DNA from 3 places in the Cytobacillus sp. FSL K6-0129 genome. Region 3 is predicted to be linked to each of the others. Evidence: riboswitches for the same ligand, from Rfam matches in the RefSeq annotation. Region 3 holds a riboswitch; each other region holds the start of a gene.
The links. A riboswitch is a leader RNA that binds a small molecule or an ion and turns the genes downstream of it on or off. The one in region 3 is predicted to bind lysine.

Region 1 (11,041 bases), 1.2 Mb from region 3:
CGCGATTTTTTCTGCTTCCTCTTTTGAACGCTTTAATACTTTTATTTGCCCAACAACACAATTTCCCAATACATTATGGTTATTAAATAGATTAAAAGATTGAAAAACCATGCCGAGATTTTTACGATATTGATGGACATTATGTTTATCGTCGAGGATATTTTCACCGTTATAGATAATTTGTCCACCACTTGGTTTTTCTAATAGATTGACACATCTTAATAGGGTCGATTTCCCAGACCCTGATGAGCCGATGATTGTAACTACTTCTCCTTTATTCACTGAGAAGTTAATATCTTTTAATACTTCATGACTACCAAAAGACTTACTTAACCCTTGAATATCAACAACTGTATTCACTTTTCCAACTCTCCTTTCCGCCACCTATGCTCCTGTTGTTTTTCTTTTGATATCTTCTGCCGTATCCATTTCACCTGCAACGACGTAATTTTCCGGTCCATCCATTCTTCTTTCAATATAGCGTAGAATTAATGTAACGGTATAAGTCATAACGAAATAAATAATACAAACAACAAAGAATGACTCAAAGTAGCGGAAATTATTCCCTGCAATTGAATTCGTTTGGAAAAATAATTCAGATATAGAAATCACGCTTAACACGGCAGTATCTTTTATATTAATGATAAATTGATTACCTGTAGCTGGAAGAATGTTTCGAATGACCTGAGGTAAAACAACATTCATCATTGTTTGCAAATGGTTCATCCCAATGGCTTGGGCTGCCTCATATTGACCTGGGTCGACAGAAATAATCCCTCCACGAACAATCTCAGCCATATAAGCACCCGTGTTAATGGAAACAATAACGATACCAGCAATGAGCGGATCCATTTGATAGCCAAAGGCCATTGCTGCCCCGTAAAAAATAACCATTGCCTGTACAATCATTGGTGTGCCTCTAAAGAATTCAATATAAGCAGATAACAAGAAATTCACTATTTTTAATAACAACCGTTTAGGACCATTCTCAGGTATTGGTATTGTTCGAAGAATGCCTGACAACAAACCAATTAGGGCACCGAAAACGGTACCAATTAAGGCAATGACTAATGTCACACCGGCGCCTCGTAAAAACATTGGCCAATATTCGACAACGATGCGAATAATCCATTCTATACTCATAACAATGATCTCCTTTTCTCTCATCATGATTGGCCATTACCAATCAATCTGCTAAGGATTTGCGCTTCAAAGGTTTAATACGACGGAGAGGATGCGCTACCCTAGTTGTTTATTTCTCATGTCTCTCCTAACCTTCTTCTCGATATAAAACCGGCTACATCTCATGCAGCCGGCTCATTTAGTTATTCTGCCGCTGGCTGATTCTCAATAGCAGCATCCATTAATTCTTTTTGCTCTTCTTCAGAAATATCTGCAAGGATTTCATTGATTTTATCTGTTAATTCGCTACCTTTTTTCACCCCTACTGCAATGGCAGTATCTTCTTCACTTGTCTCAAATCCTTCAGTAAATTCAACCATCGCAAAGTTATCATTAGCAGCTGAAGCACTTACACCTTCCGGACGTTCAGAAACATAGCCGTCAATAATTCCAGACTCTAATGCAACACGCATAGCAGGGAAGCTCTCCATAGCTGTTTGCTGTTGTACGCCGTCAATTTGATCAATTACTGAATAATGAAATGTATTTAATTGGGCAGTAACCTTTGCCCCACTGAAGTCTTGAATGGATGTGGCATTTTCGTAATCGCCACCTTTTTTCACTACCATGACTAAATCAGATTCGTAATAGTTATCGGAAAAATCAATCGTTTCTTTTCGTTCTGCTGTTGGTGACATACCAGCAATAATAGCGTCAATTTTATCTGAACTTAATGATGGTACTAATCCATCCCATTTTGTTTTCACAATTACTAACTCTTTTCCTAAACCTTCTGCTATCTTCTTCGCAATCTCAACATCGTAACCGCCTGCAAACTCTGAATTACCTTCAATTGCTACTGCGCCATTGCTATCATCCATTTGCGTCCAGTTAAATGGCGCATAACCCGCCTCTAGTCCTACGCGAAAAACGTCTTTATCTTCTCCACCTGAACCTGTGCTTCCTTCAGCCTCATCATTTGAACCACAAGCAGCTAGAAACATACTCAGTACTAAAGCCATAGCTAGTAAAGCAAATCTCTTTTTCATCTCTATTCCCCCTAATATATTTTTCTACTAATTAAACTATTCCGAATTAAGAAAAAGAATAACAAAAAAAGACCTGAGATGAACTCAGGTCCTTGTTATTCTTCCGCCTAAATCCTCTACTTTTCCCATTTTAGAGATAGTGCACCTTAATAAATCGGGTAAATTTATTAAGACAGTCCTGCAATTATTCACTGCAGACCCAACATGCTATACAAACGGGTATAGCACATTTCGGCGATATTTCCTTCTCTTTAGTCTCATCATGCCTTATCACTCTACTAAAGACTGTTAAATACCGCGCCTCTACCCCACCAGAAAAAGTGAGGTTTATTCAATTTGATATCTATTAGGCTACAATAGTTTAATAGCGTCTGTCAATATAAACTCTATGGAAAATTGGTCCTTTTTTCGCACAACCTTTTGATTAGAGCATAATTACCAATGTTAAGCTTGTTGGCTTGAAGCTAACTCTTTTAACTGTATGCTCAAACGATTAATATCCGCTACCGAATGATTTACGTTTGACACCATCTCATGTTCATCTTCTATGATAGCAACGATTTCCTCTGTAGCTGCGGCGTTCTCCTCTGATATATTTGCCATATTTTCAATCTGCTCTTGAATTTGTTCAAATTTTTCTGTGGCAGCGGAAACTTCATTGACACCTCTCACTAACTCTAAGTTGTTTTCTTGTAATGATGTTTGTATCTCGTTGAAAAAGGCAGATATCTCTGTTAGAAGTGCTTGTCCCTGCTTTACAGCACCTTCCCCTTCAAGAGAGCTTTTACGTGCTTCAAGAGACTGAGTGAAAAGAGTATTCGTCACTTCAGAGATCGCCACCGTGATTTCAGCACTTTGCTCAGCTAACTTCCTTACTTCATCTGCAACGACCGCAAACCCTCGCCCATGCTCTCCGGCTCTTGCTGATTCAATTGCTGCATTTAATGCGAGTAAATTAGTTTGATCGGCAATTTGTTTAATGCCTGCTAATAATTTATTCACTTGTTCCATACTTGAATGAACATCTGATACCGTCGATGCTGTCACACTAATCGTTGTATTTACAGTATTCATATGCGATGTAACATCGACTATCTTATTTAAACCATCTTGTACTTTCTCATTCATATTCTCCGACTTTTCTACGACACCTTCTGAAATGGCAACAGATTCTTTTGTATTTTGTAAAGACTGACTCATAGAATCATTGACAATATTTAAGCTGTTCGCTTCTTCTTGAATACTTGTAGCCATCTGTTGAGCAGCTTCTAATACTTGTTGACTTGACTCATGTATCGTTTCAATATTTTGCTTAAAAAGTCCAATATGATTTTCTAGAGTCACTGTACCTTTATCTATTGAACCAAAGGTGTCTTGCAACTGTATGAGGAGGTCCTTTGACTCCGTTTCTTTTTGCTCTGCTTGGTCAATTAATTCCCTACCCCAACTAGCTAATAAATAAAATAAGTACAAAATCCCGTTGGCGACAAGAATAATAGTAAAAATACTCCGGACACTATTACTTTCTCCTAATAACTGATGGCCAATTATAAAGTAGGTAGCAATAAAACTAACATTATAGAATACAGAAAAAGCAACAATCATTTCTTTCTTAAAATATAGCACCACCATTGCAATCGTTAAGAATAAAATATAATGCTTATTCAATGCATATCCGTCCACAAAAAAGAGCATCATCACAATGAGGTTTGGTATAGCAGCATATAAAAAGCCCTTTACGTAATCATTGATACGCAAAAAATACAGAACAATAGCCATGACAATGACAGAAATCCCAGCACACATAATGACAATTGTATCGCTCAAACCCCGGTCAATAACAATAGGTAAGACTAATAAAACAGCTAATGTCATCAATCCCCACATATTCACTTTATGAACTCTTAATAATTCATTCTTTTGCGTACCCAATTATTTTTCCTCCTAATTTAATCCAAAAACAAGGACTTTAAGCCTATTATTTGGGTTTTTTTTCTTTTATTTCTATTATTTATTTCGGTATGATTAACTTTTATGTTAGTGCTTTACAACTAAATATTTTAGGAGGATGCATAATGAGAATTGCTATCATGGGAACAGGATCTTTAGGGACGATTATTGGGGCACACTTATCAAAAGGGGCACATCATGTGGAATGCATCGATGTAAATACTGACCATATTAATGCCTTAAACAGTAACGGCGCAACAGTTGTGGGGACTGTAAACTTGCAGGCTTCTGTGAAAGCCATCACGCCACATGAAATGACTGGCATTTATGACCTTGTCTTACTTTTAACAAAGCAAGTATACAATAAATCAGTGCTCCTACAACTTCAAGCGCATATGAACGAAGCAAGTATATTACTCTCTTTACAAAATGGTGTTCCAGAAGAAAGTTTAGTAGAATCACTTGGTTCATCCATCATTATTTGTGGTTCTGTAGAGTTTGGTGCTACTTGGGTAAAACCAGGTGTATCACAATTAACATCAGACAAAGAGGCATTCTCTGCTCACGCTTTTCAAATTGGTGAGTTAGACGGACAGATTACTGACCGCGTGAACCTAGTAAAAACCGTTCTTGAAGATGTCGGTGGCACAATCGTTTCAAATAATCTAATCGGTACAAAATGGTCCAAACTTCTTGTTAATGTAGCGATGAGTGGTATGTCGGCAGCACTAGGTTGTACATATGGAGATATTTTGAATAACGAGGCAGCTGTCACAAGTGCAGTGATGTTAGCTGATGAAACGTTAAAAGTTGGTTACGCGAATAACATTCAATTTAGCGAACTAGCTGGTGTAAATGTTGGAATCTTCTCTATTAACGAAGACAAGAGCAATCTACCTATGGTCATCCAAGTTGCTAAACAAGCATTTGGTCCTCAAGCACTGCTCAAAGCTAGTATGCTACAAGATTTAGAAAAAGGATTACAAACAGAAGTCGACTATATTAATGGTTACATTTCAACAAAAGGGAACGCCCTACAAGTATCTACTCCAGTAAATGACCTTGTCACAAGCATGATCAAACAAGCAGAAGAAACAAAACAACTGCCGGACTTTAATGAAAATATTAAAGCATTCGAGTCCCTATTAAACAAAGAATTTGCTATTCATTAATCCATACTTGAAAGACAGGCTGAGTGAGACGTGCGAAATCAAACCCCTCACCAGCCTTTTTTCCTTCCTCATTCCCATGCAGAATTAGAGAATTAATTGGTTAATACATAAGTATAATCCAGTAAATAAAAGGATGAAGTAGGAAATAATTGAGAAAAACTTTTGGCTCATGACTTTAAATAGTAATTGTCCTAAAAATATACCAATTAGTGCCACAGGAGCTCCAACCAAACTAGCGAGCCAAACTGTTTGTGTAGTACCGGCGACAACCATTTGGATAGCCAGACTGATTACATAGATATATAAATAAAAAGCAATTGTCGTTCCTCTGAGAATTTCCATATTCGTTTTGGTTCCCGAGAAATACAATAATAACGGCGGACCAGGCATACCAATACTTGTCGTTAATGTTCCAGATAGCCCACCAGCGCCATAATCTCTATTTCTCGTTTGCTTCATCTTTAATTGAGCAATCATCAACACAGTCAAAACCAAGATTAGAATACCTATCCCTAGTTTTAGCCAGTTAAGCGGTAACCAAAGAAAAATGACCATCCCTATAGGTAAACCAAAAATACTGCCGATGATGAGTCGTTTTAACACTTTTTGATCAACATCGACCTTGACTTTCCCTATCATGACAATCGAAATAAACAAAGATAAGATTAAGTTGATTTGAATGGCCTCCATCGGCTCAAAAAACAGCAGTAAAAATGGCGTCGCTAGAATAGAAAAGCCATATCCCGTACTCGCCTGTAATATAGAAGCAACTAAAATAAGAAGTATATATAAAATGAGCAATTGAGCAAACCACCTTCACTATTACAGAAACTTTCTCCCCTGTCTCTATTTTACCATTTCAGCTAACAAAAACCGTCATAAGATGGACCGTTTGTTTCACGTGGAACGAGAAATTAGTGTGGGGACTTATCAAATTAAGATAAGAAAGTGCCTCTTAGTTATAGGGGTGCAGGATTCGTTCAAAAAGCTTTGTTGGATACGAATATATCTATTTTCACGTTGCAATCATTTTTATTTTATTACGACTCTTTATAATTTACTGTTGCTTTAAATTAAAGCATTCATTACTTCTTTACTGCCCTAATGATATAAACTGGCTCACTTCCTAATTTCCGCGGAGAAACGGTCATTTTCATATCGCTAAAACCGGCTTTTTCCATTGCCTTCATCATATCCCCAGATGATACTCTCGGTCCTCTGGCATCTGCGGTTTTTTCAATATCAATGCATAAGAATGTACCTCGAGCTTTTAAGGTACGCTTGATTTCTTCTAGTACAGCGGATAATGGTTTTACTTCATGTAGCGAGATTGAAGCGATCGCAATATCTACTTGTTCATCTGCTAATGGTATGTCTTTAAAATTAGCTATTACGGGCTGAATATTTGTGATCCCTCTCTTCTCTGCTGTTAGCTGCAAATAGTTTAAAATTTCCTCATCCAAATCAAGTGCATAAACCAAATCTACCCTTTCTGCTATAGGTAGTGCTACGTATCCTGCACCAGCTCCTATATCTAATACGACGTCACTATGATTGAGGGGGAGGTATTGAAATAATTCCTCAGCTGAAAAACGGTCAATATTTTCTAGATTACTAATCTTTCTTTTTACTTTTTCATTCATAAGTATTAACCCCTTTTTAATTATAGATATAAACACTCTTTAATAACTATAATTTATTTAAACTTCTTTGTAAATGGGTAATATTGTAATGGATGAAAAAACGGAGCAGAGTTTGTTCTGCTCCTTTCTTTATGAGGATGCCTTTGTTTGGAGAAGCTTAATACCTAAGCCGACAAAGATCATGCCAGTTACCTTATTAATAATAAATTCTGCTTTAGGATTATTTCTAAGTTTCTTCGTTGTTGTAGAGGCAAAAAGCGCGACTATCGAACACCAAATGGTTCCTGTTACAACATAGGTCATACCAAGGATGATAAAAGGAAGTGGGCCATATCCATTGTCTACAGATATAAATTGGGGTAGAAATGAAATATAGAAAAGCGCCACTTTTGGATTGGTTAGATTGGTTAGTAAACCTTGAGCAAACACTTTCCTTGCAGTTAAAGGTTTCGTCTTTTTAACTTCAAATTGAGAGGATTTTTGAATGACCATACGTACGCCAAGATAAATTAAATACGCCGCACCAATCATCTTTACAATAGTAAATAAAATGACTGACGTTGTAAGAATAAGAGATAATCCGATAGCAGCTAAAAATGTATGCACCATTGCTCCTGTAGATATACCAAGAACAGAGTATAACCCTGCCTTCTTACCTTGTGAGACACTCCGTGATACGATATACATCGTATCTGTCCCAGGGGTAATATTCATAATAATCGCGGCGGCTAAAAACACCGTAAAACTTGTGATGCCAAACATCTAATTCGCCCCCTCAACCAATACAAGTATTAAAATTACTTCTATTGTACTCCTCTCGCAAGAAAAGAAATAGAATATTTTTAAAGATTATTTCTGAACAAGGATAGCCATTGTCTCGCTTCTATCAGTGTAAGGTTCTCCAGCCACATTACTATACTCATTAATCACTTTAAATCCAGCATCCCGGAGCTCTCTTATCAACCGCTCCTTAGTAAAGTATTGATACCAAATGTGATACACATCAGCCGATTCTTCAGTCAGTACCAAAGTTTGTTCAAGAGAAATTTCATCATCATATTTTTTGTTATGAGAGATTTCCAAATGAGGATGGGCAGACCAAAACCCCCCATGATTATTCATTGACCATTGTTTTCCCTCTACAAAAGAATGATACTTATTAACGGTAAATACATCTAAAAATAGGCGTCCAGATTCAGTTAAGCAGCGATAAATATTCTTTAACAGCTGCTTGCGATTATTTGGTGATAATGCACCATAATCACAATAGATAAGCGTCGCAAAATCAAACGTATTTACGTCATCCATGTTCAGATAATCCTCAAAGCGGTACTGTATCGGTAAATGCCTTTCACTAGCCTGGGATTTGGCGTAATCAATAGAGTTCTCGGAGAAATCAATCCCGGTAACCGCATAGCCTCTCATTGCCAGCTGTTCACAATAAAGACCTGGACCACAACCGAGATCAACTACTCTGTCTCCACTGTTCATAAGCTGTGAAATAAATCTTACCGAAGCATCTATAAATTTCGGTTCTCTACTCGCTCCTTCATGGTTTGGATTAAGATGTGCTTTTAAAAGCTGTTTTGCAATATACTCATCTTGCCAAAACATTTTTTCAGATGGTTGAAAAGCTTCTGGCTGTTCAATTTTGCTTAAAATCTCCTTATACATAAAAAGTCCTCCTGATCGAAAGTTATTGCATATTATAACAGAATTCAAGGAAGGTAACGATTATTCTCTTGCTGGATGAATACATGGTTAACGGCTATACTATAAGAGATTCTTACTGAAAATTAGAGGTGTACAACGTGAAGCACGTAAATATTTTGATTGCCGATGATGAGGCGGAAATTGCTGACCTTGTTGGGCTCCATTTGGAAAAAGAAGGCTTTCATATTTTCAAAGTAAATGATGGAGAAGAAGCATTAAAAATTGTACAATCACAGCCAATTGATTTGGCTGTCTTAGATATTATGATGCCCCGTTTAGACGGACATGAAGTCACTAGAATGATTCGCAAACAAAACTATCTTTTTCCGATTATCTTTTTGAGCGCTAAAACATCTGATTTTGACCGTATCACCGGGCTTGTCATTGGAGCTGATGATTATATGACCAAACCGTTTAATCCTATGGAATTAGTGGCACGCGTCAAATCACAATTACGACGGACAATGCTGTATAATCAATCAGTTTCAAAAGAGAATATTTTAGAGTTTCGAGGACTTACGATTGATCCTGATCAACATAAAGTAACAAAATATGATACGGTCCTCTCTCTCACCCCGAAGGAATTTGATATTCTCCTCTTACTCGCTAACCATCCGAATAAGGTTTTTAGTGCAGAGCATATTTTTCAAACTGTGTGGGGAGATGCTTATTATGACAACCAAAATACAGTGATGGTTCATATTCGCACATTAAGAAAGAAACTTGGGGAAGACAAGAACGAGTTTATTAAAACCGTCTGGGGAGTAGGTTATGCCTTTCATGGTTAATTATAAAATTAATTTTCAAACGAAACTATTACTACTCGTCTTCGTTAGCATGATATTAGCTGGCGTAATCACATATTCACTTTTTGCATATATGCAATATTATTATCATCAGTTTGTGTTCATCGATGATCCTTTAGCTCGAATCAGATGGGCATTAGGAAATAAGGGTCTATTTATTATTTTTGCGATTCTATATATTCTATTTACACTCGTCATTTTCAAATTACTTACAAGACGAATTTCATCGTATTTCAGTCATATTTCACATGGTTTAAAGCAATTAGCTAACAGTGATTTTCAATATGAAACAAAAATTTCTACTAATGATGAATTTGGCCAGATAGCGATAGATTTAAATACAGCTAGTCTCAAGCTAAAAGAGGCGATTGAGCGTGGAGATTTTGCTGAGTCAAGCCGTGATCAGTTAATTGTCAATCTCGCCCATGACTTACGAACACCACTCACATCAGTCATCGGCTATTTAGATATTATCAAAAAAGACACTAGCTTAACCGAGGAACAAAAAAAGCATTATACAAACATTGTCTATAAAAAAGCTGGGCGGTTAGAAGAATTAATTGATCATCTTTTTGATATAACGAAATTAAATTATGGTAAGATCTCTATTATCAAAAGTGAAATTAATTTAAGTGAGTTATTATTACAACTCTGTGAGGAAATGTATCCTGCCCTTAAGAAGAATCATTTAGAGGCAAGGTTACATTTACAGCCCTCCTTAATGATTGAAGCAGACGGGAGACAATTAGCACGGGTATTTGAAAATCTCCTAAATAACGCAATACGCTATGGGGCAGATGGACAATTTATCGATATTCACACTTCATTAGACGATGAAGGAGCGATTGTGCAGATTATTAACTACGGTGATGATATCAGAGAAAAGGACCTACCTTATATTTTCGATTCCTTTTACACATCCGACCCTTCTCGCGCCCATCAAGAAGGTGGAACAGGGCTGGGGTTATTTATTGCCAAGAATATTGTTGAACAGCATGGCGGTCGTATCACTGTCAATAGTACAGTCATACAAACAAGCTTTGAGATTAGACTCCCCATTCATCCATCTACTTTGGATAATTAAAGGGATGATTTAAGAAAAACTTTATATTTACCCCTACTTTTTTTTAAGCTTTATTCTTTATCTTTAATTTTATGAATTGAAGGAGGAATAAACGTATGAAGAAGTGGGGATTTTTTTTAGCCATCATTTTATTTTTATTAATAGCCATCAATCAATATCTTACTTCGAATAAAGCCAATTTATTAAAGGATGATATTGAATACGCCAATGAGGAGAACGAAAACAATGATTTCAAGCCCATACCTTCTAATCGAAATTTATCTGTAGAAGAAGATATGATAAACGATGGTCAGCTATTACTTGTTAATGAAGAACATCCATTGAAGGAAAATACAATACTAGACGATGTAGTCAACGTATTTGACTATGATGAATTAGAGAAAGAGTTTGGTCTTATCGATGATGATATACAATTGTCGATAGATTTATTAAATCGATTTAATGATATGATCCATGAAGCTAACAAAGAAGGAGATTTTCAATTTTTACTAACAAGTGGCTA
Region 2 (11,041 bases), 460 kb from region 3:
CAAGCTTTAACATGGCTTGCTGGTAGCACCTATGGGACAAGCTGGAGTGATCTAGTAATTGTGATGATAACATCGTTACTACTATTTCCGGTTATTCTCTATATGGCCAATACATTCGAGATCTTATCATTGAGTGATGAACTATCCATTGGTTTAGGTGTGAAAACAAGTAAAATGCGTATGTTTATGATTATACTAGCTGTTATGTTGTCAAGCATCAGTGTATCAGTGGTTGGGGCAATTGGGTTTATCGGTTTACTAGCTCCACATATTGCTAGACAACTGGTCGGTCCGAAGCTACTACAATTACTGCCATTAACCATAGTAATTGGCGGGATTTTACTTATTTCAGCTGATTTTCTTGGAAGAGTCGTTTTAGCTCCGAAAGAAATACCTGCTGGAATAATTGTTTCTTTAATTGGTGCACCATACTTACTTTATTTATTGAAAAAAACGAACAAAATCAAAGCGAGTTAACCTGTTTAATAAAAAATAATCTGAACAATGGTTCGGGTTATTTTTTTTTCTTTTTAACTCATAGTAAAAAACGAATATTTGATTTATACCATTTCCATAAGTTACTTTTTCTATATGCTTTTCCTTATTACTGTGTAAGGGTTCCTTTTTCGATACCGATGAACAATCACAAAATAAGAAAATGGGCCAATGAAATGTTCTAAGAATCTTCTTTTCTGTTTTGACTGATTCTTTTTCACTTATTTCATTGCCCTTCTTGTTTATGGTTATATCCTTTAGGTAAAATAATCAGTATGAAGATTATTGGTAGATGAGGTGATGGAATGATTAGGATTGGTTTAACTGGATGGGGAGATCATGACAGCCTATATACGGAGCGTATATCTAACCGAGATAAACTATTAGAATATGGCGCTCATTTTCCAACAGTTGAGGTAGACGCTTCCTTTTATGCCGTACAGCCAGAAAGGAACGGGGAAAAGTGGGTGAGGGAAACGCCTGCTTCATTTAAATTTGTTGTGAAAGCTTATCAGGGGATGACGGGGCATCAAAGGGGGGAGATTCCTTTTGAGACAAAGGAAGAAATGTTTGCTGCTTTTAAAGCGTCGCTTGCCCCTTATATAAGAGAAAATAAGTTAGCGATGGTCCTATTTCAATTTCCACCGTGGTTTAATTGTAAAAAGGAAAACGTGCAATATTTACGCTGGTGTAAACAGCAAATGGGAGAAATACCATGTGCTGTTGAATTTCGTCATCAGTCTTGGTATCAAGATGCGTTTATAGAAGGTACTTTAAATTTTATCAAGGAAGAGAAATGGATACATACCGTTTGTGATGAACCACAAGCAGGGGAGGGGTCTGTTCCAATTGTGATGCATACTTGCGGTAATCCAATTGTACTAGTCCGCTTGCACGGTCGTAATGTTCATGGATGGCAAAATAAAAAACAACCAAATTGGCGTGAAGTTCGCTATCTATACCGTTATAATCACCAGGAATTATTGGAGTGGGCAGAGCGATTAAAGCAATTACAAAAAGAGGCGAAGGAGGTCTATGTACTATTTAATAATAATTCTGGTGGTGACGCAGCGGATAATGCGAAGGAAATTCTAGAAATATTAGGAATTGAATATGAGGGATTAGCTCCAAAACAACTCGGTTTATTTTAACTAATGAGTACACCGAATCTCTACCTATAACATAAATTGTTAAAGGGAAGGGGGGACGGTCATGGTTGAATTAAAGCCTGTTATTTTGGATGGTCATACGTTTATGACTGTATCCGTTGAGCTGCCAAAAACTAATTTGTTAGTCGTATCAAATGATAAAGGATATATCATGTGTGGTGCATTAGACGTTGCGTTATTAAATGAAAAATTAAAAGATCGCCATGTCATTGCTGGTAGAGCAGTAGGGGTAAAAACGATTCAACAGCTAATAGATGCACCACTTGAATCAGTCACTTTTGCTGCAGAGGAATTAGGCATTAAAAATGGGATGATCGGTAGAGAAGCGCTATTAAGAATGGTATAGGTTATAGTATCCTACTATATCTTAAAAATAATAAATTTATGAATATTTTAGGTTTTGATAGAGTTTTGCATAAATAATTATATTTTGATATAATGTATAACAATTGAATAATGCCTTATCAATCCGATGGGGTAGAGGCGCAAATCATCATTAGTAATCAATGTGAGGATGACAACAGTGAACTTTGATAAAAGGGAGATTTGCCGAAGCAAATAGGTACGTCAATATTTATTTGTTGGGGTTGCTCTTAATAGGAGTAACACTGTCATTATGGAGGTATATTAACCATAATGGGGAGCTACAGTCGTGATGGAGAATAACGTTACTTCTTGAAGGGTAATGATAGAATCTCTATCGTTACTCTTTTTTTATTATCAATTAAGGATCAAAGAAAAGTGGAGGATACCTTTCTCTGATCGTTAATTGATATGAGACGCATTCGTTCATGTCTATAGCTCCTATACTAATAGGAGGTCTTTTTATGACAGGTACATTTATTTCTGTGCTGCCACCTTTGGTAGCGATGCTTTTGGTTATACTAACAAAAAGGGTGATTCTCTCCCTTGGTTTAGGGGCGTTAACAGCAGCTATCATAATTGGAGGATATCAACCGCTAGATACGCTACAAATATTTTTCTCGTCGTTTATAGCACTTTTTATAACAGATGAAGGGTTAAATACTTGGAATATATTCATTCTATTATTCTTACTTATTCTTGGTAGCATTACTGCATTTATTTCACTATCGGGTGGTAGTCGTGCCTTTGGTGAATGGGCAATGAAGCGTGTGAAAACGAGAGTGGGTGCACAGTTATTAACCGTAGTTTTAGGTATGATTTTGTTTATAGATGATTATTTTAATGCGCTAACAGTTGGACAGGTATCTCGACCTGTTACCGATCGACAAAAAGTATCACGTGTAAAGCTTGCTTATTTAATTGATTCAACATCCGCACCTTTATGTGTTATTTCGCCTATATCAAGTTGGGGAGCATCAATTATCGCCTTAATTGGCTCGATTTTAGTGTCTCATAAAATAACTGATTATAGTGCTTTCTCTGCTTTCATGCAAATCATTCCGTTAAATTTTTATGTGTGGGCGGCAATCATAATGGTGTTTATCATTGTTGTTGGGCAAATTGACTTTGGTCCGATGAAGAAACATGAGAAACAAGCTATTGAACAAGGAATTCTATTTGATAAGAAGAAACAGTTGAAAGACGAAGTTCAAGAAGAATTACCTATTAGTACGAAAGGGACTGTTGGTCATCTTGTTTGGCCAATCATTGTTTTATTTATTGGAACAGTGAGTATGATGGCTTGGACAGGCATTAATGGTGCAGAGGGGAATGTGTCGTTAGTATCCTTATTAGAAAACACAGATGTGGCCTTATCATTAATTGTCGGAGGATTATTGAGTTTAGCTGTTGCTTACGTACAATTTGCTCAAGTATTAAAGAAAGATGATAAACTAACGAGTAATTTTTATTTGAAAGCTACATGGGTTGGGATGAAATCTATGTTTGGATCAGTATTGATCTTAATTTTTGCCTGGTTACTCGGAGATTTGATTAGTCAACTAGGTACAGGGGAGTACTTGGCTAGCGTTATTAATCAATCGAATCTGAGTCATGATTTTATCCCTGTTATCCTATTTATTATTGCGGCACTTATGGCATTTAGTACAGGTACATCTTGGGGATCATTTGGCATTCTTCTTCCAATAGCTGGTGATATTGCTGTAGCTACAGATATATCCTTGCTGATTCCTGCAATGGCAGCTGTACTTGGAGGTGCAGTATTCGGAGATCATGCTTCACCGATTTCTGATACTTCTATTTTATCCGCCACAGGTGCAGGGAGTAATTTGATTGACCATGTCATTACACAGTTTCCTTATGCCTTTACAGCAGCTGTTGCTGCGGCCATCTCTTATATCATTTTGGGTGTAAGTGGAAGTGTAATCATTGCATTAGCTGCTTTGATTGTTATGATGGCGGGGATTTTCCTTGTTGTTAAAATGTTCGGTACAAAAACCGAGAAGATGATATAATAATTCTTTTGAACAATATAGGAAGGAGGAATGAACTCGTCGGTTCATTCCTCTTTTTCTATCCTACAAGTCTAAAATCACTACATAAGCAAAGTTATTTTACTTTATATAAAAGTAGCTAGTTATTTTTAATTGCTAATTATTAACAATTAACTGAACTACATTATACCTATCTACTATTAATTATTTTATGAATATAATGATAGAGTTTTACAAACAAAACATAGTAAAGAGAAACCCTTTAACGCTCTAAACTATTAATAGATTTCTAAATATTAATATTATTCACAAAGATTGTTTTGACAGATGAATAAAATGATACTATACTATTTTTAGATTTATAGCAATTATCAGAAAAATATTACATTTTGGTTATTTTAGTCTACTTTTTTTGTGTGGTATCTTTTCTTGTGGGGTTTATATGGGGGATTTGAACCATGCTCTTAGTTGTTGGAATAATCAAAAAAAGGGGGATCATTATGTTATTTAAAAAGAGAATGACCGCTGTTCTTTTAGCTTCTACCATAGGAGCTGCAGGTTTCCTTGCTGGCTGTGGTAGTGATAGTGCAGGTGGTGGTGAGTCTGGTGATACTGTCAAGATAGGTGCCAACCTAGAACTTTCTGGTGCAGTTGCCTCATATGGTGAAGGAATTGCTGAAGGAATCGAATTGGCTGTGGATGAAATTAATAAAGATGGTGGAATCGACGGTAAAGAGATAGAAATTGTAAAAGTAGATAATAAATCGGATGCAGCAGAAGCAACCAATGCAGCTATTAAATTAACGGAAAATGATGATGTCGTAGCTATTATTGGGTCTGCTACAAGTGGAAATACAGTTGCTCAAGCACAAGTGGCTAATAATTCAGAGACGGTATTGCTTTCTCCTTCAGGTACGAGTCCGAATGTAACAGTGAATGATGATGGAAGCTTAAATGATTTTGTATTCCGTACATCGTTTATTGATCCTTTCCAAGGAACAGTGGCAGCTAATTTTGCTGCCAATGAATTAGGAGTTAAAAATGTAGCTATCTATGCTGATAATGCAAGTGATTACGCAAAAGGTTTAGCAGCTTCCTTTAAAGAAACTTTCGAAGCAGCAGGTGGGAAAATAGTTGCCGAAGAATCTTATGTGGCGAAGGATACTGATTTCAGGTCCACACTTACAAGAATTAAATCAGCTAAACCCGAATTTATTTTTATCCCTGGTTATTATGAAGAAGTAGGACTTATTGTCAAACAAGGACGTGAAATGGGTATTGACGTACCGCTAATGGGTGCTGACGGTTGGGATTCACCAAAGCTAGTTGAATTAGCCGGAGGGGATTCCTTAAATAACACATTTATAACAAACCATTATTCTTCGGGTGATCCAGACGAGACAATTCAATCCTTTGTAACAAAGTTTGGTGAAAAATATAATGGCTCATCCCCGGATGCTTTTAATGCATTAGGTTATGACTCTGTATATATGTTGAAAGATGCCATGGAGCGTGCTGAAAGTACAAGTGATGCGAAGAAAATCAAAGATGCCTTATCTGAGACGAAAGATTTAACTCTTGTAACGGGTATCATTTCAGTTGATGAAGATCATAACCCAATTAAATCAGCTACTGTATTGGAATATAAGGATGGGGAGCAAGTCTTCAAAACGAAAGTAAATCCTTAAAATGAGGCTGTATTAAAATGGGAGGAGCGATTGGGCCTTCCATTTTTTTTATCAGATATGAAAGGGTAATTCCTGTTGTGATAGCTAATAATCTCATAGTCCAAGATTGCTCAGGGGCAATAGTTTTTTGAAATTAGCGTGTCAAAAATTACCTTATGAGGAGATATTCAGCATAGCGTTTTCGCTAGCTGTCACTCTCTATCTGAAGCTATTCGGGTTATTTGAAGAGGAGTGGGGATTCATGGATTGGATTCAACAGTTAGTAAATGGGATATCGTTAGGAAGTATTTATGCACTGATTGCTTTAGGCTATACAATGGTTTATGGAATTATCAAATTGATCAACTTTGCCCATGGTGAAGTATTTATGATTGGGGCGTTTGTTGGTTTTTACGCGATTGCTGGTTGGGGGTTAGGATTCTTTCCTGCCTTAATTATTGCAATGGCTGTCTGTGCAGGGATGGGTATGTTAATTGAGCGAGTAGCATATCGAAGGTTGAGAGGTTCTACGCGAATTGCTGCCCTCATTACAGCGATAGGGATTTCTTTATTTATACAGTACTTATTTATTTACTTTAGAGGTGCACAACCAGAAGCTTATCCTGAAGTCATTAGCAATCAAACCTTTAATATTTTGGGTGCACAAATCAGTAGTCAATCACTTATGATTTTAGGCACTTCGATTGTGCTAATGATTGTTCTACAATTTATTGTTCATAAAACCAAAATCGGTAAAGCAATGCGGGCTGTGTCACATGATATGGATGCTGCAAGGTTGATGGGGATTAATGTAAACACAACCATTTCCGCCACATTTGCTATTGGCTCTTCCTTGGCCGGGGCAGCAGGTGTTTTCTTTGGTGTGTATTATACAAAAATAGAACCGTTAATGGGCGTGATTCCAGGATTAAAGGCTTTTGTTGCAGCTGTACTAGGTGGCATCGGTATTATTCCTGGAGCGATGGTTGGTGGCCTTGTGTTAGGCGTAGTTGAAACGGTTGTTAGTGGCCTTGGTTACTCTTTATGGAGAGACGCGGCAGCATTTGTCATTCTCATTTTAATCCTTTTATTCAAGCCATCAGGTATCTTTGGTAAAAATGCAAGAGAGAAGGTGTAAAAAGGATGAATACGAAGAAGATCAAAGGTTTCTGGTTGTTTGTTATTCTCTCCATTATTGTTTATTTTGCAGTTCAGATGGCTGCAAATACTGGAATGATTAATAATTATCATGTGAATACACTTGTTTATATTTGTATTAATATTATATTGGCCGTCAGTTTACATTTAGTTATTGGCATTACAGGACAATTTTCAATCGGACATGCTGGTTTTTTAGCTGTTGGGGCTTACATTTCAGCAATTGTAACGATGAAACTTTCACTCCCATTTCCTATTGCACTTATTATTGGTGGGATTGTTGCCGCTTTAACTGGCTTAATTGTTGGGATACCTTCTTTAAGGTTACGTGGTGATTATTTAGCGATTGCAACATTAGGATTTGCAGAGATTATCCGCATCATTTTCTTAAATATTGATGCAGTAGGTGGAGCAGCAGGTATGCAGATCACAAAGATGACAACTTGGACTTCAGCCTTCATCTGCTTATTTATTACCGTATTAGTGATTGTGAATTTTACAAATTCAAGGCATGGTCGCGCATGTATATCGATTAGAGAAAATGAAATCGCTGCCGATGCGATGGGTATTAATACGACCTATTATAAAGTAGCGGCATTTGCCATTGGGTCTTTTTTCGCAGGAATCGCAGGGGGGTTATATGCTCATAATTTTTATATTATTCAACCCGTTCAATTTGGTTTTTTGAAATCATTTGATATCCTCATTTTCGTCGTATTAGGGGGATTAGGCAGTCTATCTGGGGCGGTTATCTCGGCTATTTTGTTAACGATTATCTCCACATTTTTACAAAGTTATCCTGAAACACGAATGATAATCTATAGTGCCGTGCTCATTCTAGTTATGCTTTACCGTCCGCAAGGTTTATTGGGGACAAAGGAAATTACGGACCTCTTTAAACGTAAAAGCGTGAAAGGAGGAAGCTAAAATGGAGAATCAACCATTATTAAAAGTCAATCAAGCTGGTATTTCTTTTGGCGGTTTAAAAGCTGTTTCAGGATTCGATTTGGAAATTCACCAAGGGGAACTGATCGGTTTGATTGGTCCAAACGGAGCAGGGAAAACGACCAGCTTCAACCTATTAACTGGTGTCTACGTGCCGACTGAAGGAGATATTTTCTTAGAAGGTGTACGTTTAAACGGACTCCCTCCCTATCAGGTGACAAGGAAAGGAATCAGTAGGACGTTTCAAAATATTCGTTTATTCAATGATCTTTCTGTGTTAGATAATGTAAAAGTAGCGAATCATTCGCGTGCGAAACATTCGATGTTAAGCTCGATTCTCCGGTTGCCTTCTCATTTTAACGGAGAAAAAGAAATGGAAGACAAATCAATAGAACTATTACGTATTTTTCAGCTCGAACATGTGAAGGATGAATTAGCTAAAAACTTGCCATATGGACAACAAAGGCGATTAGAAATCGCAAGAGCATTAGCGGCTGGACCAAAGCTTTTGCTGTTAGATGAGCCGGCTGCCGGTATGAACCCACAAGAAACACATGACCTTATGGAGCTCATTCGCTTTATTAGAGAGAAGTTTGATTTAACGATACTCTTAATTGAACACGATATGAATTTAGTTATGGGGATATGTGAAAGAATTTATGTGCTTGACCATGGGCAATTAATTGCTGAAGGGTTGCCAGAAGAAATTAGAAGTAACCCAAAAGTAATCGAGGCTTATCTCGGAGAGGAGGTTTCTTCGGATGCTCAAGGTTGATGGAATAGATGTTTACTATGGGAATATTCATGCATTAAAGGGCGTCTCGTTAGAGGTATTAGAAGGAGAGATTGTCACTTTAATTGGTGCAAACGGAGCAGGGAAAAGCACGCTATTAAAAACGTTATCAGGATTATTAAAGCCGAAGCAAGGCGTGATTCAATATGAGAATCAATCGATTGTTGGTAAACAAGCACAAACGATTGTAAAGGCTGGGATATCGCATGTACCAGAGGGAAGACGCGTGTTCTCGAATATGACTGTAGAAGAAAATTTAGAACTAGGCGCTTTTGTGAGAAAAGATAAAGAAGTACAAAAAGATATCCAGAAAGTCTATGAACTTTTCCCGCGATTATTCGAAAGAAAAGGACAGCTTTCCGGAACTTTATCAGGCGGAGAACAACAAATGTTAGCGATGGGCAGAGCCATTATGGCTAGACCTAAGTTGCTTTTGTTAGATGAACCATCCATGGGCCTTGCCCCTATTATGGTTAAGACCATCTTCAGTATTATAGAAGAAATTAATGAAACAAATGGAACAACGATTTTACTTGTTGAACAAAATGCGCATATGGCCCTCTCTATTGCGAAAAGAGGGTATGTCCTTGAAACTGGAAAAGTGGTGCTCACCGGATCAGCAAAAGATTTACAAGAAAGTGATGAAATCCGTATGGCTTATTTGGGCGGATAAAAAGAACCGTTAACAAAATATTGGGTAATGGATCATTGCTCAAGCGAAATTCAAAAAACGAGGAGTTAGATGCCGCTTCTAACAAGAAGGCGCCATCTCTTCCTCGTTTACTTTGCTCTTTCTTGTCTTTCCCAAAGGTTTAAATGAGGATATGGGTCGTACGACCATTCAGTATAGCCATTATCCTTATACATACCATAATGGAGGTGGGGAGGGAATTTTCCCGAAGTCCCTTTTGGTCCATAGCCAGAACTACCGACACCACCAATGACTTTTCCAGGTTCAACAATTTGACCAACTTTTAAATCATCAGAAAATCCACTTAGGTGAGCGTAATAGTGATAGTTATTGTTGATATCGCGAATACCAATTCGCCAACCACCATATTTATTCCAGCCTTTCATTTCGACAATACCATAACTGGTAGCTCTAACTGGTAAGCCGTAATCAGCAAAAATATCTGTTCCTTCATGTATTCTTCTACCACCCCAACCTCTTGCACTTCCCCATGTACTTCGATAGCTATAATGAGTACCAATTGGGACAGGAAAAACATGTTCATCTAAATTAAGTCTCCCATAGTTTTGATAAAGCTTTGCTTTTCCCATAATAATTCTGACCGATTTATCACGTTTATAATAGTTCCAAATACCAATTTTAATGTTCTCATAATCCGTACCATAACGAAGTAGAAAGTTAGCAAATGCGTACAATACATCGTCATCACTATCTAAACTTGCTTTTCCGTCACCATCACCATCAAAGCCAATACCATTAAAAAACTCTATCGTCTTTGGGTCTTCGTCATTTATGTTTGGGTTTGTGAAACCAACCCATTCCTCCGGTTTAAAGTAAATGCCAGTAATCCCTTCAGCTTTAGGTAAGTCTCTTCTTGATTGTCTTACATTTCTTTCATATTGATCGATGGCAGCAAGATAATACCAAGGAATGGTCGTGACTGTTTCAATTCTTTCATAAAGCGCCATTCTTTTTGCGTAAATATCATCTATTTCGGAGGCTACTGCCGTTTCTGGTTGCATTAAGGATAAGACCGTTGTTAAGGTGATAAGTAATGTGAAAACTCGCACCAATAAACCTCCCTTCTCTTCTAATTACTGTTATAGTTTGTGATAAAATAGAAAAACGATAAATATAAAATATTGGAAGGTTTTTGATGAACGAGGTTGTTCTATCTACTTCCATGTGTTAAAGTTGCTTCTGTAAGACTCTCTAGATAAAAATGATGATAAAAAAAGCGTCTTTTTGAAATTCTGGGATGGAGTGAAGAAGAATGACGACTAAGAAAGATGAACATTTACGTAAGCCGGATTGGTTAAAAATAAAGTTAAACACTAATAAAAACTACACCGGATTAAAGAAAATGATGAGAGAAAAGAATCTTCATACTGTATGCGAAGAGGCAAAATGCCCAAATATTCATGAATGTTGGGCGGTAAGAAGGACAGCAACATTTATGATCTTAGGTTCTGTTTGTACAAGAGCCTGTCGTTTTTGTGCGGTCAAAACAGGGCTACCAACTGAGCTAGATTGGGAAGAACCGGAACGCGTAGCTGATTCAGTTGCTTTAATGAATTTAAAACATGCAGTTATTACAGTGGTTGCGCGAGATGATTTAAAAGATGGTGGATCAGCTATTTTAGCGGAAACGATTCGTGCCATTAGAAGAAAAAGTCCATTTACAACTGTAGAGGTTTTACCTTCTGATATGGGCGGGGTATATGATAATCTTAAAACAGTAATGG
Region 3 (11,041 bases):
AGGGCAAGATTGCACACAGTTTTGTGAGTTACCACAGTTAGCAAGACCACCGTCACCCATAATTTCCTCTAAACGATCTGCCTTATTCATTTCACCCGTTGGATGAGAGTTGAATAAACGCACTTGAGAAAGTGGTGCCGGTCCGATAAAATCAGATTTGCTGTTTACATTTGGACACGCTTCTAAACATACACCACAAGTCATACATTTTGATAATTCATAAGCCCATTGGCGTTTTTTCTCTGGCATACGAGGCCCTGGACCTAAATCATATGTTCCATCAATCGGAATCCATGCTTTTACTTTTTTCAATGAATCAAACATGCGACTACGATCAACTTGTAAATCACGTACTACCGGGAATGTTTTCATTGGTGCTAAACGAATTGGTTGTTCTAATTGGTCGATCAGAGCTGTACAAGATTGACGCGGTTTGCCATTAATGACCATAGAACAAGCTCCACAAACTTCTTCCAAACAGTTCATGTCCCAAGTAATTGGTGTTGTATGCTCCCCTTTTGTATTTACCGGGTTTCTTCGAATTTCCATTAGAGCAGAGATCACATTCATATTTGGACGATAATCAAGTTCAAATTCTTCTACATAAGAATCTGAATCAGGACCATCTTGTCTTGTAATTTGAAATAATACGGTTTTAGACTTTACTGCTGCTTCTGACACGATTAATTACTCCCCTTTCATCGAGTTTTCTCTTAATGTTTCGTTGTATAGTCACGTTTACGTGGCTTAATCAAGCTGATATCCACTTCATCGTAATGGAATTGTGGCGCTGATTTGCCATCAACGAATTTAGCCATAGTTGTTTTTAAGAATTCATCATCATTTCGATCAGGGAATTCTGGTTTATAATGGGCACCGCGGCTTTCGTTACGGTTATATGCACCAATTGTAATAACACGAGCTAATTGAAGCATATTTTGTAATTGACGAGTAAACGCCGCCCCTTGGTTACTCCATTTTGCTGTATCGTTAATGTTGATATTTTCATATCTCTCTAACAATTCAACAATTTTAGCATCTGTTTTTAATAAACGATCGTTATGACGAACAACTGTTACATTATCAGTCATCCATTCACCAAGTTCTTTGTGAAGGATATATGCATTTTCTGTTCCATCAAGAGACATGATTTTATTCCATTTCTCTTGTTCTTGTTGAACTGCACCTTCGAATAATGAAGAAGATAAATCTTCACTTGATTTCTCTAATCCTTCAATATATTCAAGCGCTTTTGGTCCAGCAACCATACCACCATAAATGGCAGAAAGCAATGAGTTAGCTCCAAGACGGTTACCACCATGTTGTGAATAATCACACTCACCTGCAGCAAACAATCCAGGGATATTTGTCATTTGATCATAATCTACCCATAAACCACCCATTGAATAGTGAACAGCTGGGAAGATTTTCATTGGTACTTTACGAGGGTCATCACCTTGGAATTTCTCGTAAATTTCAATAATACCACCCAATTTAATATCTAATTCTTTCGGGTCTTTATGTGAAAGATCAAGGTAAACCATGTTTTCACCATTGATACCTAGTTTTTGGTTTACACAAACATCAAAGATTTCTCGTGTAGCAATATCACGAGGAACTAAGTTACCGTATGCCGGATATTTTTCCTCTAAGAAATACCAAGGTTTCCCGTCTTTATATGTCCAAACACGACCACCTTCACCACGTGCAGATTCACTCATTAGACGTAGTTTGTCATCTCCTGGTATAGCAGTTGGATGGATTTGAATGAACTCACCATTTGCATAATACGCGCCTTGTTGATAAACGATTGATGCAGCAGAGCCTGTATTAATAATAGAGTTAGTTGATTTACCAAAAATAATTCCCGGTCCACCAGAAGCCATAATGACAGCATCTGCTGCGAATGATTGGATTTCCATTGTTTGTAGGTTTTGCGCTACTACCCCGCGACAAACTCCGTCATCATCAATGACAGTTCCCAAGAACTCCCAACCCTCATATTTTGTTACTAACCCTGCTACTTCGTGACGACGCACTTGCTCATCCAATGCATAAAGCAATTGTTGACCTGTTGTCGCACCAGCAAAAGCAGTACGGTGATGCTGTGTTCCGCCAAAGCGTCTAAAATCTAATAACCCTTCAGGTGTACGGTTGAACATAACACCCATACGGTCGAATAAGTGAATAATTCCAGGTGCTGCTTCTGCCATTGCCTTAACTGGAGGTTGGTTAGCTAAGAAGTCACCACCATAAATTGTATCATCAAAGTGAATCCAAGGAGAATCCCCTTCACCTTTTGTATTTACTGCTCCGTTAATACCACCTTGGGCACAAACAGAGTGAGAACGTTTAACCGGCACTAAAGAAAATAATTCTACTTGTCCGCCAGCTTCAGCAATTTTAACAGTTGCCATCAATCCGGCTAATCCGCCACCGACAACAATAACCTTTCCTTTACCCATATCTGACTCACTCCCTTAATACTAATACCTCTAAAAAAAACCGAACAAATTATAGAAAAATGTATGTATTCATTACACGAAAGCAAAAATAGCACGAATACCTACAATTGATAATGCGATAAAAATGACTAAAGTTACATAAGTTGAAATCAATTGTGATCTAGGAGATACTGTAATTCCCCAGCTTACCATGAAGGACCATAAACCATTTGCAAAGTGGAAAATTGCAGATAATACACCAACGATGTAAAATGCTAACATGAATGGGCTAGACAAAATATCAGCCATCATATCATAATTTACTTCGGCACCGAACATTGCTGCAATACGAGTCTCCCAAACATGCCAAACGATGAAAATCAATGTAATTACACCGGTTACACGTTGAACTAAGAACATCCAGTTTCGGAAAAATCCGAATCTTGAAGTGTTATTTTTTGCTGTAAACGCAATGTAAAGACCGTAAATTGCATGATATAACAAAGGTAAGAAAATAATAAATATTTCTAGGAAATATCTAAAAGGAAGACTTTCCATGAAATGTGATGCGCTATTAAATGCCTCTTCTCCCCTAGTTGCAAAATGGTTCACTACTAAGTGTTGGATCAGAAAGACCCCAACAGGTATAACTCCAAGTAATGAATGCAATCTGCGATTTAAAAACTCTCGATTACCCGCCATAAGTTTACCCCCTTGAATTTGTAGCATGACACGCTGAATATGTACATAACAAATCCTTCGCATCACTAAGAAAATGCAAATCATTTTCAAAACATTTATATGACATGTCCATTTTACTCCCATCGCCCATTAGCGTCAAGAAAACGGATACAGATTTTGTCGATATTACGAAAATTTTTTCTATTCTAGTTTCACTCAAAAAACCAATGATATAGTTTTTTCAACCCTATTTGGCGGTATATTAAAATAGCTTAAATCACGCAATAATATTCATATTTTACGCATAAAAATGCATTTACATTAGATTATTATTAGTGTTAAGATTATTCCCATAATTTACACCAGTTTTACAAACTAAAAATTTTTCCCTTTTCACTGTACGTATTCGTTTTTTCCAAGTAAATTGTATATATTAGACTTTATGAAAGAGGGGAGATTTAGCATAATATGCCATCTCAAGAAGCCCAAATAGAACAAACCGAAAACATGGCAGAATCAATTGAACCAAACAAAGAAATGATTTCATCCTTTGGCTATGAATTAATTAGAGAAGAACTTTTACATGATTTACTAGGTAAAGACGCACCAGATATCTTATACTGGGCAGGCAAGAGACTAGCACGTAAATATCCTCTTCAAACAGAAGAAGACTTATTCAGCTTCTTTGTCGAGGCTGGTTGGGGAAAATTAACGAAAAACCTCGAAAACAAAAAAGAAATCGAATACGAGTTAACAAGTGAAGTCATTCAAAAGCGCTGTAAAGAAAATGCTCACGCAACATTCCAATTAGAAGCTGGTTTTATTGCTCAACAAATCGAACAGAAAAAAGAAGTGATTTGCGAAACATTCGAGCACCCACGTAAAAAAGGTGGAAAGGTCCTCTTCACAGTCAAATGGGATAAAAAGGACTTTATCCACACCTAATAAATATACCCAACAGTAAAAAAAATCCAAACATCATTCTTTTTAAGGCGTTTAAATGGTGTTTGGATTTTCCTATCTTATACTACTGCTAGCTCATTTAATTTTTTATTAAATCCCCAGCTAAATTAAACGTTTGATGTAAAGCTTGAGCAGCATTTAACATATGCGCTTGGTCGATCACAGCCGAGACCTTTATTTCAGATGTACTGACCATCTTTACAACGATGTTATTAGCAGCTAATACATTAAACATCTCAGCTGCTACTCCAGGATTTGAAATCATTCCTGAACCGACAATCGAGATTTTCGCCAATTGTGATTCCCATTCAATCTGATCATAACTTAATGCTTCTCGATTTTTTTCTAGTATTTTTACAGTCTCTGTAAGATCTTGGTTTTTAATTGAAAAAGATAAGCCTGATGATTTATCATCTGTAATACTTTGTATAATAATATCAACATTTATATGTTCTTTCGCCAAGAGTGAAAAGATGGATGAAAGGCTTATTAAAGGGTCTTTAATCCCTAGTACAGATACCCTTGTAATATCATCTTCAAAAGCAACCCCTCTAACAACTAAGTTCTCTTCCATTTCCGCAACCTCCTCTATAATTGTACCTTCTTCTCGTTCCATACTAGAACGTACTTCAAGCTTTACATTGTAATTTTTTGCAAACTCAACTGCTCTTGGATGTAGAACGCCTGCACCAAGATTAGCTAATTCAAGCATTTCATCGTATGAGATAGATGGAAGCTTTCTTGCATTTTTTATATAGCGTGGATCAGTTGTGAATACACCTGTTACATCGGTGTATATATCACATTTGTCCGCTTTTAATACTGCTGCAAGAGCTACGGCTGTTGTATCAGAGCCACCCCGACCTAATGTCGTTATTTGGCCAGTCTCACTTAAACCTTGAAAACCCGCTACGATAACAATTCTCCCTTTCTTTAACTCTTGTGAAACAGGTTTTGTGTCAATATCAGTGATTCTTGCGTCACCATGTACTGATTCCGTTTTAATCCCTGCTTGCCAGCCCGTATAGGAAGTTGCCTCATAACCTTTTGAATTTAGTGCAATTGTTAATAAAGAGATCGTAACTTGCTCACCTGTAGATAACAACATATCCATTTCTCTCTTACTCGGAGCGGGTGATAATTCTTTTGCCATACCAACTAATTGATCAGTCGTTTTGCCCATAGCCGACACAACAACAACGATATCATTACCATTATTTTTTTCTTCAATGACACGGTTGGCTACATTTTGAATATGATCAACCGAGCCTACGGAGGTTCCACCAAATTTTTGTACAATTAAGCCCACTTTTCTCCCCTACTTTCAAGTCATTCGTTTTTATTCCCTGCCGCCTGTATGTACAACCAACACATTTCTACCCATATTCGGCATAAAAAAAAGCAATGAGATGAAACCCATCCCATTGCTGTGTAGTCAAACGTATGAACAATCTACGTACACACAGTGAGATAGCCCTCCAAGACAGATAGTCTTGACAATCCTGCATTTATTCAATGCAGAACCAGCGAAGAAAATATTGAGTCTTTCTTCACTTCGGCGAATATTCCCTTTCAAAGTCCTTCAAACGAAGCTCAATCTTCTAAGGAACTTTTACTAATGAAACTCGCACCTCTACCTTCACTTTCAAGTTAAAAAGTGATTTGATATAAAGTTAAAAACACTATACCATATTTGTTTTTTTCAGACAATGTCTATTCATGTAACTTTTCATAAAGTTCTTGTGCAACTTTTAATGGTAAGCCAGATTCCCTAAGGTCTTCTACACTAGCTGATTTCATTTTTTTTACAGAACCAAAATCTTTTAATAACTGCTTTTTTCTTTTTTCCCCAATACCATCAATTTCATCAAGAAGTGACTGAAATGCACTCTTTCCACGAACTTGTCTATGAAATGTAATCGCAAATCGATGCACTTCATCTTGAATACGTTGTAATAAATAAAATTCCTGGCTATTTCGAGCGAGGGGAATGATCATTAATGGATTTCCATAAAGAAGTTGAGATGTTTTATGCTTATCATCTTTGACTAATCCTGCTAGTGGAATATCTAAACCGAGTTCATTCTCAAGCACATCTCGAACGACTTCAACATGTCCTTTTCCACCATCAATGATAATTAAATCAGGTAGGGGTAGCCCTTCTTTTAAAACCCGGCTATATCTCCGTCTCGTCACTTCCCTCATAGATTCATAATCATCTGGTCCTTTAACTGACTTAATCTTATATTTCCGATACTCCCTTTTTGCAGGCTTACCATCGATAAAGACAATCATTGCTGAGACAGCATCGGTACCCTGGATATTGGAGTTATCAAAAGCTTCAATGCGATAGGGTGTGTAAATTCCTAGCTCCTCACCTAAGCTTTCTATTGCATTCACCGTTCTTTTCTCATCACGTTCAATAAGCGAGAATTTTTCTTTTAAAGCAATCTTTGCATTTTTATAGGCAAGTTTCACTAGTTCTTTTTTTCTCCCTCTTTGAGGAATAAATATTTTTACATCCAAAAGCTGCTCAGCCATCGTCACATCAACAGAGTCTGGCAAGTAAATTTCCTTTGGTTTAAAATGATTAGCTTGTTCATAAAAACGGCCGAGATAGGTGAGCATCTCTTCTTCAGGCTCATTATAGATTGGAAACATAGATACATCTCTTTCAATAAGTTTCCCTTGCCTAATAAAAAATACTTGTACACACATCCAACCCTTATCAACCGCATAAGCAAACACATCTCGGTCAGTAAAATCCGTCATTGTAATCTTTTGTTTTTCCATCGTCGTTTCTATATGGATAATTTTATCTCTGAAATCCTTTGCTTTCTCAAACTCTAGCGCTGCGGACGCTTCTTCCATTTTCGTTGAAAGTTCTTTTTTGATTTCTTTATAACCACCATTTAAGAAACGAGTAATCTCATCTGTCATTTGTTTGTATGTGTCAGATTTTACTTCATTTACACAAGGAGCTAGACATTGTCCGATATGGTAGTATAGACAAACTCTATCTGGTAAGGTGTTACATTTTCTTAAAGGATAAAGGCGATCTAATAATCTTTTTGTTTCATTGGCCGCCTGCACATTTGGATATGGCCCAAAATATTTCCCTTTGTCTTTTTTTACTTTTCTCGTGGTAATTAATCTCGGATGTCTTTCATTTGTTAATTTAATAAAAGGATAACTTTTATCATCCTTTAGCATGACATTATATTTGGGATCATGCTTTTTAATTAAATTTAACTCTAATAATAACGCTTCCATATCGGAAGAGGTCACGATATATTCAAAATCGTCAATTTCATTTACAAGCCTTAATGTCTTTCCATCATGTGAACCGGTAAAATAGGACTTAACCCGATTACGAAGCACTTTCGCCTTACCGACATAAATAATTGTCCCTTGGCGATCTTTCATTAAATAACAACCTGGTTGAGCTGGTAATAAAGGTAATTTATTTTTTATATTATCATTCATAGTTAGCTGTCACATCCATACCTAAAAAGAATATCATTGCAGGAGGAAACCATACCCTTCTTACTGATTTTGCCATACTTGTACTGTAAAAAAAACCCCGATCTTCTAAAAGTAGAAGCCGGGGTTTGTTTTATGGTACTTCTTATGCACCATGTTTTTGAAGCAATTCAACTAATGCTTCTTTCGGTTGGAAACCAACCACTTTATCTACTTCTGCACCATCTTTAAACACGATGAGAGTCGGGATGCTCATAACTCCAAATTTACCAGCAGTTTCTTGGTTATCGTCAACATCAAGTTTAACGATTTTTACTTTATCTCCCATTTCTCCATCAATTTCCTCAAGAACTGGTCCAATCATTTTACAAGGTCCGCACCATGGTGCCCAGAAGTCTGCAAGTACAAGACCTGAACCAGTTTCAGCAGTAAAGTTTTGATCTGTTGCATGTGTGATAGCCATAATATTTATATCCTCCTAATAAATAACTAAAAAATCTTATCGAAAGTATATCATCGATTAATAATGGATGCTATTATTTTGCTCGTATAGATTACCCATTTTTTTATTGTATCATACTGAACCTTTAAAAAGGATTCAATGTCTATATTATTCAACATTAATCTTTTTGCCAACATAGTAAAGAAGCGAGTAGTAAAATTCTACCCGCTCATATCAGATGTAAACGAAAATTATGCATTTACAAGTAATTCTTTAAACTCTTTTGTTAGTAATGGAAGGACTTCGAATAAGTCGCCCACAATACCATAATCCGCTACTTTAAAAATATTCGCTTCTGGATCTTTGTTGATGGCAACAATAATCTTTGAATTGGACATCCCAGCTAAATGTTGAATCGCACCAGATATACCGCAAGCGATATAAAGGTCAGGTGTAACTACTTTACCTGTTTGGCCGATTTGAAGTGAGTAATCACAGTAGTCTGCATCGCATGCGCCACGTGAAGCTCCAACAGCACCACCAAGGACATCTGCCAATTCTTTTAACGGCTCGAAACCTTCTTCACTTTTCACACCGCGTCCACCAGCAACAATGACTTTCGCTTCAGAAAGGTCTACACCTTCTGTTGCTTTTCGTACAACTTCCTTGATGACTTGACGCAAGTTTTTAACTTCTACAGATAAAGATGAAACATCTCCATTTCTACTTTCATCTTTTTCAAGTGGTGCAATGTTATTAGGACGAATAGTAGCGAAAAGAAGTCCATCTGTTACAATTTTCTTTTCAAATGCTTTTCCAGAGTAAATCGGACGAGTAAAGACTAAGTTACCACCCTCAACTTCTAGCTCTGTTACATCAGAGATAAGACCGGATTCTAACTTTGCCGCAATCTTCGGTGCAAGATCTTTACCTTGAGCAGTATGTCCGAAAATAATTCCTTCAGGATCTTCTTGATCAATAACGGCAAGTAAGGCTTGAGAATAACCGTCAGATGTATATTGTTTTAACAGTTCATCCTCAACTGTTACCACTCGGTCAGCTCCATACTGAATGAATTCAGCTCCTAAAGCGCTTACAGAATCACCAAATAATACACCTACAACTTCTCCACCTTCAGCAGATGTTTTTGCTGCAGCAACTGCTTCAAAAGAAACATTTCGCAATGAACCTTCTCTTACTTCACCTAATACTAAAACTTTTCTAGCCATTATTATACCCCCAACGTTTTTATTCTTTTATGCTCACTATTAGACAACTTTTGCTTCGTTATGAAGTAGACTGACTAATTCTTTTACTTGATCCTCTAATTCACCTTCAAGCACTTTTCCAGCTTCTTTTTTCGGTGGTAGGGAAATTTCAATTGTCTTTGTTTTCGCTTCTACATCATCTTCGTCTAAATCAAGATCGTCTAATTCAATTTCGTCTAAAGGTTTTTTCTTTGCTTTCATAATCCCTGGTAAAGAAGGGTAGCGCGGTTCATTTAAACCTTGTTGTGCAGTGACAAGTAATGGTAGAGAAGTCTCAATTACTTCAGAATCACCTTCTACATCACGAACAACTGTAGCTGTTGTACCTTCAATATCTAACTTAGTGATGGTTGTGATATAAGGAATAGCTAATAACTCCGCTACGCGTGGGCCAACTTGACCTGATCCACCATCGATTGCTACATTCCCACCAATAATCAAATCAACCTCTTTATCTTTAAGGAATTCAGCTAAAATTTTTGAAGTCGTAAACTGATCTCCTTCTTCAACGTCATCTTCTGTATTAATCAGTACTGCTTTATCAGCACCCATCGCTAATGCTGTACGAAGTTGTTTCTCGGCTTCTTCTGTCCCTACAGAAACAACCGTTACTTCACCACCATGTTCATCACGAACTTGGATTGCTTCCTCAATTGCGTATTCATCGTAAGGGTTGATGATGAATTCTGCTCCATCTTCATTAATTTTACCGCCTGAAATCGTGATCTTTTCTTCTGTATCAAATGTTCTTTTCATTAGTACATAGATGTTCATGGTTTCGCCTCCTAATTTTACAAACATTCCATTGCTTCATAAGATTTTGACAAATAAAACTAAATTGTTGACTGAGCGTATGCTCAGTCTTACAATAACCTATTCCCAAAAATGCTTTTCAAATCGATTATTATTTAACAATTTAAATTATTAAATCTATTATAATAGATTATAAACAAAATTGGTAATGAAAACGTTTATATTTAAAAAATTATTTTCCTGAGAAAACTGGATTTCGCTTTTCAACAAAAGCAGAAATACCTTCCTTTGCATCCTCACTTACGAAAACTTGACCAAAAAGTTCTGCTTCCTTTTTCACCCCATCATAATAACGGTTGGATTTACTATAATTCAGTAATTCTAATGTTGCACCGACAGATACTGGGCTCTTTTTGGCGATTTTTTGTGCCATTGAATAGGCATTTTCTAACAGCTTTTCTTCAGGGTAAGCATGATTGGCTAAACCGAGTTGTACAGCTTCTAACCCCGTAATTGGATCACTCGTTAAAATCATTTCAGCTGCTTTTGCCGTTCCAACAAAACGAGGTAATCGTTGTGTACCAGCAAACCCAGGAATTAATCCAAGCTGCAATTCTGGTAGTCCCATTTTTGTATTCTCAGCAACTAAGCGAATATGACAACTCATTGCAAGTTCCAAACCTCCACCTAAAGCTGCACCATGAAGGGCTGCAATAATAGGTTTCTTGAAGGTTTCTATTCTCTCAAAGAGCCCTTGTCCATTTTCTGCTAGATGTGAGAAACCTTCACCACTTTCGATAGAAGTAAATTCCTTAATATCTGCTCCAGCAGAGAAGAAGTGGCCTTCTCCATGAATGAGGATCACCCTAATTTCTTGGTTTGGCTCAATCTGATCCAGTACTTCACCTAACTCCTCAATCAACCCAGATGATAGTGCATTGGCAGGAGGGCGATTAATGGTAATTGTTGCAACTTCATTATCAATCTTCCAATTTAAGTATTCCACT

Region 1: another riboswitch for lysine. It lies ahead of MHI57_RS14405 (transporter substrate-binding domain-containing protein); the one in region 3 lies ahead of MHI57_RS08545 (aspartate kinase).
Region 2: another riboswitch for lysine. It lies ahead of MHI57_RS10995 (Na+/H+ antiporter NhaC family protein); the one in region 3 lies ahead of MHI57_RS08545 (aspartate kinase).

What each region holds. Positions count from the first base shown of each region.
Region 1 covers NZ_JBBOXM010000001.1:2,894,391-2,905,431, forward strand. The annotation lists gene MHI57_RS14395 (amino acid ABC transporter ATP-binding protein) at 1-360, opposite strand, end outside; gene MHI57_RS14400 (amino acid ABC transporter permease) at 385-1,143, opposite strand; gene MHI57_RS14405 (transporter substrate-binding domain-containing protein) at 1,326-2,171, opposite strand; lysine riboswitch at 2,301-2,485, opposite strand; gene MHI57_RS14410 (methyl-accepting chemotaxis protein) at 2,616-4,103, opposite strand; gene MHI57_RS14415 (ketopantoate reductase family protein) at 4,247-5,293, shown strand; gene MHI57_RS14420 (sulfite exporter TauE/SafE family protein) at 5,378-6,094, opposite strand; gene MHI57_RS14425 (class I SAM-dependent methyltransferase) at 6,379-6,936, opposite strand; gene MHI57_RS14430 (LysE family translocator) at 7,066-7,698, opposite strand; gene MHI57_RS14435 (class I SAM-dependent methyltransferase) at 7,786-8,610, opposite strand; gene MHI57_RS14440 (response regulator transcription factor) at 8,748-9,437, shown strand; gene MHI57_RS14445 (HAMP domain-containing sensor histidine kinase) at 9,430-10,539, shown strand; gene MHI57_RS14450 (M15 family metallopeptidase) at 10,635-11,041, shown strand, end outside.
Region 2 covers NZ_JBBOXM010000001.1:2,196,962-2,208,002, reverse strand. The annotation lists gene MHI57_RS11010 (iron ABC transporter permease) at 1-477, shown strand, start outside; gene MHI57_RS11005 (DUF72 domain-containing protein) at 801-1,646, shown strand; gene MHI57_RS11000 (YunC family protein) at 1,708-2,010, shown strand; lysine riboswitch at 2,135-2,319, shown strand; gene MHI57_RS10995 (Na+/H+ antiporter NhaC family protein) at 2,492-4,063, shown strand; gene MHI57_RS10990 (ABC transporter substrate-binding protein) at 4,543-5,730, shown strand; gene MHI57_RS10985 (branched-chain amino acid ABC transporter permease) at 5,972-6,847, shown strand; gene MHI57_RS10980 (branched-chain amino acid ABC transporter permease) at 6,853-7,794, shown strand; gene MHI57_RS10975 (ABC transporter ATP-binding protein) at 7,796-8,587, shown strand; gene MHI57_RS10970 (ABC transporter ATP-binding protein) at 8,574-9,278, shown strand; gene MHI57_RS10965 (M23 family metallopeptidase) at 9,386-10,318, opposite strand; gene lipA (lipoyl synthase) at 10,570-11,041, shown strand, end outside.
Region 3 covers NZ_JBBOXM010000001.1:1,733,796-1,744,836, forward strand. The annotation lists gene sdhB (succinate dehydrogenase iron-sulfur subunit) at 1-681, opposite strand, end outside; gene sdhA (succinate dehydrogenase flavoprotein subunit) at 714-2,465, opposite strand; gene MHI57_RS08535 (succinate dehydrogenase cytochrome b558 subunit) at 2,538-3,146, opposite strand; gene MHI57_RS08540 (YslB family protein) at 3,594-4,070, shown strand; gene MHI57_RS08545 (aspartate kinase) at 4,168-5,397, opposite strand; lysine riboswitch at 5,552-5,732, opposite strand; gene uvrC (excinuclease ABC subunit UvrC) at 5,802-7,574, opposite strand; gene trxA (thioredoxin) at 7,717-8,034, opposite strand; gene MHI57_RS08560 (electron transfer flavoprotein subunit alpha/FixB family protein) at 8,265-9,242, opposite strand; gene MHI57_RS08565 (electron transfer flavoprotein subunit beta/FixA family protein) at 9,282-10,055, opposite strand; gene MHI57_RS08570 (enoyl-CoA hydratase) at 10,267-11,040, opposite strand.